2 regions of the Pantoea sp. NSTU24 genome follow, and region 1 is predicted to be linked to the other one. Evidence: predicted binding sites of a transcription regulator. Region 1 holds the regulator's gene; the other holds the start of a gene.

What was found. The regulator CRP, encoded in region 1, controls carbon source genes, mostly activating them, when cyclic AMP is high. The targets are predictions, from matches to a motif close to ATGTGANNNNNNTCACAT.
Region 2: a site for CRP is predicted at 1,271-1,288, ahead of deoC (deoxyribose-phosphate aldolase). Genes of this name have one in related genera too.

Annotation. Positions count from the first base shown of each region.
Region 1 covers NZ_JBKIWZ010000001.1:2,896,576-2,899,870, reverse strand. Annotated here, with positions in the region: gene ACLHDD_RS13910 (YccS/YhfK family putative transporter) at 1-1,555, opposite strand, end outside; gene crp (cAMP-activated global transcriptional regulator CRP) at 1,613-2,245, opposite strand; gene ACLHDD_RS13900 (OsmC family protein) at 2,550-2,954, shown strand; gene ACLHDD_RS13895 (phosphoribulokinase) at 3,294-3,295, opposite strand, start outside.
Region 2 covers NZ_JBKIWZ010000001.1:2,593,539-2,596,833, forward strand. Annotated here, with positions in the region: gene deoA (thymidine phosphorylase) at 1-241, opposite strand, end outside; gene deoC (deoxyribose-phosphate aldolase) at 301-1,080, opposite strand; gene ACLHDD_RS12290 (TatD family hydrolase) at 1,322-2,119, opposite strand; partial or broken gene ACLHDD_RS12295 (patatin-like phospholipase family protein) at 2,116-3,167, opposite strand.

The DNA.
Region 1 (3,295 bases):
CATGCGCGTTCTGTCGCAGCAAGCCGCTCTGCCACTGCGGCCAGAGCCAGAGCATTCCGCCAAAAGCGATCAGGCAGCCCATCAGCGTATCCATCAGTCGCGGCAGCAGAAACTGTGCGCCGTTCAGCGACAGCAGCTGCAGCGAGTACACGGCGGTCACCGTGAAGCCGATCATCGACCAGCCATAAAACTGGCGGGTAAAGCGGTAGCTGATAAAGGTGATCGCCAGCATGATCAGCAGCACCAGCGACTCCGGCACCGCCAGACGCAGCGTGGCGGCCGCAATCACCAGCCCGGCAAAGGTGCCCAGCGCCCGGTGCTGGATGCGGACACGGGTGGCACTGTAGCCGTTCTGGCTGACGAACATAATGGTCATCAGGATCCAGTAGGGCTTGGGAATGTTGAAGAACAGCGCCAGCGCGCTGCCCAGCATCAGCATGACTGCAAAGCGAGCGGCGGTGCGCAGTGACGAGGAGCGCAGCGAGAGGTAGCTGCGCAGGGCGGGCAGCAGCGGCAGGCGGCGCTGGCGATCGGCCATCAGGTCGCGCTGATAAAGCGGTTTCTGCGTTCGCAGGACCCGGGCAATCCGGTTGAAGTGATACAGGCAGAAATGCCCCACCGGATTGTTGGGATGCTGATGCGCGATTTTCTCCAGCGCGCCGAGCTGTTTGTCCATTGCAAAACGTTCGGGCAGGCGGTGGTAAAGAATATTATCCGCCAGCACCCACAGCCGGGCCGAGATGGTTTTGGCATTCCAGCGGATCACCGCTTCGGCATGGCTCTGCTCGACCAGCTTCTGCACCTCTTCCGGCCGATGCAGGCTGACCGAGATATGCTCCTGCAGATCCAGCGCCACCTGAAAGGCGCGCGTCAGCCGCTTGTGGCTGTGGTCGCGGCTGGCCGACAGCATGTGCATCTGCTGATAACAGGTGTTGATCAGATCGACCACCTTCTGCTGGCGAGCCAGCAACGGCGGCAGGGCCTTTTCCGGGTCGGTCAGCTGCGTCAGCAGGGTATATTTGGCGTCGCAGTAGTTAGCCAGCTCGCGGTAGATCAGACTCAGGCTCTCGCGCATCGGCTGCTCTTTCCACAGCCAGAACCAGAACCAGTTAAACAGCCCGTACCAGAGCGTACCGCCAATATAGAGCAGCGGCGGAACATAGATCGGCATGCGACCGACCAGGCTCAGGGTAAAGATAGCGGCGATAAGGGTGCCGGGCAGCAGACGACCATGCAGCGGGCTGATCTCGCCGGTTACGCCGAGCAGCAGGGGCATGATCAACAGGATCAGCGGCAGCGGCACCGTCTGCAGAGTGAGCCACTGGATCAGGAAGCTACCGAGGGCAAACAGGCTGCCACCCACGATCAGGCGTTTGAAGAAGCGTTTATGCGGTGTATCCAGACCAGCGATGTTGCAGCAGGCAGGCACCAGCGAGAAGAGCAGGCCTTTTTGCAGGTCGCCAGTCAGCCAGCCCAGCGCGACCGGCAGGCAGAGCACCAGCGTCTGCCGCAAGGCGTAGTTCACTTCAGGATGGTAAATTATTCGACGCCACATCGGCTCAGCACAAACAATAACGGCGTGATGTTGCCATCACGCCGTGGGTGACAGGAATTAGCGGGTGCCGTAAACGACGATGGTTTTGCCGTGTGCAGAGATCAGATTCTGATCTTCCAGCATCTTCAGAATACGGCCCACGGTTTCACGTGAACAACCAACAATCTGGCCAATTTCCTGACGCGTAATTTTAATTTGCATGCCGTCGGGATGCGTCATGGCATCTGGCTGTTTCGCCAGGTTGAGCAGGGTCTGTGCAATGCGTCCGGTGACGTCGAGGAAAGCGAGATTACCCACTTTTTCGGACGTGACCTGCAGGCGACGCGCCATCTGCGACGAGAGTCGCATCAGGATGTCAGGGTTAACCTGAATCAGCTGACGGAATTTCTTGTAGGAAATCTCTGCCACTTCACACGCACTTTTCGCACGTACCCAGGCGCTGCGCTCCTGGCCTTCTTCGAACAGGCCAAGCTCACCAATAAAATCACCCTGATTCAGGTAGGAAAGAATCATCTCTTTGCCTTCTTCATCTTTAATCAGAACCGCGACGGAACCTTTCACGATGTAGTAAAGCGTTTCTGCTTTTTCACCTTGATGAATCAGCGTACTTTTGGATGGATACTTGTGAATATGGCAATGGGACAGGAACCATTCGAGTGTAGGGTCTGTTTGCGGTTTGCCGAGAACCATTCGCTATTATCCTCTGTTGTAATCGTGCCCAAAATACAGGGGGCAGTTTTCCCTGTCAGGCGGTGAAAGCTTCAAGCGTTTTCCCTTTCAGGAAATTATTCGGGCCGCATCAGGCGCAGTGCGCATCATTCTTCCCGGCTTCGTCATCGGGTGACGAAAACTATTTTCAGCACTGTTTGTAGCACAGCTTTAGCCGACTGTCTTCTGTTGTCTCGCTTCAGCTACAGGCGGATTTCTCCGGATTGCTGTTTACCAGGGGAAAGCGTACTCTGGCGACAAAACAGCGTATTCCGGAGTAAAAATCATGCAGGCAAGAGTGAAATGGGTAGAAGGACTGACATTCCTTGGAGAATCCTCATCCGGCCATCAGATCCTGATGGATGGCAATTCGGGGGATAAAGCGCCCAGTCCAATGGAGATGGTGCTGATGGCGGCGGGTGGGTGCAGCGCGATCGACGTAGTCTCAATTCTGCAAAAAGGCCGCAACGATGTGGCTGATTGCGAAGTAAAATTGACCTCAGAACGTCGTGAAGAGGCACCGCGAATCTTTACGCACATCAACCTGCATTTTATCGTTAGTGGCAAATCGCTCCAGGATAAAGCGGTCTCACGCGCGGTGGATCTTTCGGCGGAAAAATATTGCTCGGTCGCCATCATGCTGGGTAAAGGCGTGACAATGACGCACAGCTACGAAGTCATTGAGTTATAATAGCCGCAGGTTTTTTAACGTGAGTGGCCGTCCGTTATAAGACCTGACCCGGGCAGGGAATCCGCGTTGAGATTGTGCCTGCGCAGGAAATGGGGTCAGATCGGAACGTCGCCTGAGCCCATTGCTGGCCGCGCGATTGCGCATCTCATCCCTGATGTGCGCCCGTAGCCGGGCCAACGCATTGCGGTGTTCAAAAACGCGCCCGGCGTTTTGGTCCTGGGCGCGGGACGCTTTCCTCTTCTGCCCCGGTTCCCTGTGTGTTGAGCTAATGCACTGTCCGATCCTGTGTGCCCAGGTTTTGTCTGTAGCGACATTCCTGAAACCTGCGCATTCATTCCCTC
Region 2 (3,295 bases), 300 kb from region 1:
GCGGGCCGTTGAGGTTCAGCGACGTCCAGTTCAGCACCGTGCCGGAATCACGCATCGCCATCGTCAGCGCCACCCGCTCCGGCAGCGTCATATCATGAAAATAGATGGTCATCGCCAGCGCGGCGATCTGCCCTTCTGACACGGTGTTGTCACGCACGCCGTTGATGAAGAAGCGGATCTCCTCTTCCGTCAGCGCAAGACCATCACGTTTTTTACGAATAATTTCTTGTGGCAGGAACAAGGTAGCCCCCTGGTTCAGGGAAAGAGTGAAGAAGAGGCGGTCGGCGACCGCCAGAGGGATCAGTAACCGGCTTTGCTGGTATCGCTCTTGTGACCCAGGGTGTTAAGCAGGCTCGCCAGCAGGCTGGATGCGCCAAAGCGGAAATGACGCGCATCGGCCCACTCTGCGCCCAGCGTCGCGTCGGCCATCTGCAGGTAGATCGCGGCATCTTCGGCGGTACGTACGCCACCCGCCGGTTTGAAACCGACCTGCTGGCTGACGCCTTTATCCCGGATCACGTTCATCATGATCTGCGCTACGTCCGGCGTGGCGTTAACCGGCACTTTACCGGTAGAGGTTTTGATGAAGTCCGCACCCGCATCAATAGCAATTTCAGATGCCTGACGAATCAGCGCCTCCTCTTTCAGCTCACCAGTTTCGATGATCACCTTCAGCAGCACATCCGCTTCCGCGCAGGCGGTTTTACAGGCTTTCACGAGGTCGAAACCGACCTGGCTGTTACCGGCGATCAGTGCACGGTACGGGAAGACCACATCCACCTCGTCAGCACCGTAGGCAATAGCGGCGCGGGTTTCTGCCAGCGCAATGTCAATATCGTCATTGCCGTGCGGGAAGTTAGTCACGGTGGCGATGCGGATCTCCGGGGTGCCCTGCTCGCGCAGCGTTTTACGCGCAATCGGAATAAAACGCGGATAAATACAGATCGCGGCGGTGTTGCCCGCCGGGGATTTGGCCTGATGACAAAGGGCGATCACTTTTGCATCAGTGTCGTCTTCATTCAGGGTAGTCAAATCCATCAGTTTCAGGGCGCGCAGGGCAAGGTGTTTGATATCGGTCATGTGGTTCTCCAGAGAATCGGGATGCAACCCACCGGCTCATCGGCGGAATGTTATAATAGTAACACTCCGGAGCGGCCTGATATGTGCCATGAGTCACATAGGGATAAGAAGATGATGCAAAGATGCCACGTATACTGTGACTGAAATCTCAGATAACAGGCTTAATCGGTATTATACGCCAACCGGCGCAATGTTACTATTATCACATTTAAACCGGCTGGCTGAGGGAATGCTGAGAAGATCAGGTGTGCAGCGTGGGAAACGCCGGATCGAGCTGAAACAGCTGCTGGCTGTTCTGCCACAGCGCGTCAGCAATCTCTTCTGGTGACTCTTCACGCAGGCTGCAAAGCACCTGCCATACCTGACGCGCCTGCTCAGGGCGATTAGGCTGCCCCTGAAAGCCGTGCAACGGCATATCGGGTGCGTCAGTTTCCAGCAGCAGTGACGAGAGCGGCAGCTGCGCCACGGTCTGTCGGGTTTTGCTGGCGCGCTCATAGGTGATGGTTCCGCCAATGCCAATCGCATAGCCCAGTCTGATGAAAGCCTGTGCCTGCTGCAGGCTGCCCGCGAAGCCGTGAACCACGCCCCGGCGCGGCAGATCGTGCCGACGCAGGATCTGCGCCAGCTTGTCGTGCGTCCGGCGCGAATGGAGGATCACCGGCAGCGCGTAGCGTTTCGCCAGCCTGAGCTGCGCGTCCAGAACGCGTTGCTGCTTATCAAACTGTGGATCGTCGCGAAAGAGATCCAGCCCGATCTCGCCGATCGCTACCAGCTTACGCGGCCGCTGTTGCAGTAAGATTTCCAGCTGATCGAGATGCTCGTCCCGATGATGTTCAATCACGATGGGATGCAGCCCCAGTGCGGCGTAGAGCGCCGGATGCGTCGCGGCCAGTTCACAGACCCGCCCGAAACGGCTGGCATCAATGGCCGGAATGATTATTTTCTCTACGCCCGCCTCCGCCGCACGGGCCAGGCTGGCGACAGCATCCCCTTCAAAAGGGGGAAAATCAAAGTGACAGTGCGTGTCGATAAATTTCATGCCAGCGATCCTTTGTCATAATCCGCATCATTATCCGCCAGTGACGGCGTGATGATCCGACGGGTGTCTGGCGCGTTAGCAACCGGCGCGGGCGGCGTCAGGATGCGCGGCGGGCTCAGCGGTTCCGCATCGCTCAGCCACTGCCCCAGCGTGGCAATAAAGTAGCGTCCGCAGCGCCGTCCCAGATGATAATCCTGATTCAGCGAGGCGATCCGACTACCCAGCGCACTGCTGGCCAGCACACGCGGGGAAAGATCTCAATAATACGCAAATTGTCCGGCGGATTTTCAATAAACTGCTGAATCTCACGATAGCTTTGCTCATGTTTATTGAGCACGTTGATCATCGGCTGCAGCGCGCCAGTGCTGAGCCAGCGCTCCATACGCTTAAACCATTTTGGCGTATAGAACATCTGCGATGGCACGGTGCGGATGACGACGATGGTATCGGCTCCACGACGCGCAGCTTCCCGCACCGGGATCGCATCGCTGATGCCGCCGTCGAGGTAGCTGACTCCCTCCAGCTCGACGCCCAGCCGGTAGAAGCCGGGAATGGCGCTGGAGGCTTTGATCAGGTCCAGCCAGTTTTCGGCGGTAGGCGTGAAATAGCCTGGCGTATAGTCGTCGCTGCGGCAGGCGCACATATAAAATTCACGTCCACTGGCAAAGGCCTGCTCGGCATGCTGCATCGCCAGCGGAAATTCACTGCGGGTGATTTCAATCAGCCAGTCGAGGTCGATCAGATTGCCGCCCCGCACAAAGCGCAGCGGATCAAAAAAGAGTTTGCTGGTGGTATAGCGGGTAATCACGCGCCGGGCATAGCCAGGCTGACCGCAAAGATAGGCAGAGAGGTTTTGTGCACCCGCAGAGGTGCCAAGCAGCAGCTGAAAAGGGTTAAATCGGGCGCGCTGAAATTCATCAAGAACGCCAGCAGTAAAAATACCGCGCTGGCCACCACCTTCACAGACGAGAGCGAGTTTTCGGGATTTAAAAGGCGTCAGCGCCAGAGGTTCAAGGGCGCCAGGCGTAACAGGAATGCGAATACCCACTGTGCAAACCTCTTAAGGTTTCCGGGTATGCTGAGGGATCATGCCGTCTGTAGCGGCAACATTCCGGAGAACCAGTCATCTAATCCTTTAACCGGCAGGCCAGCAGGCTGGCTTGCCATTGCAGCGAG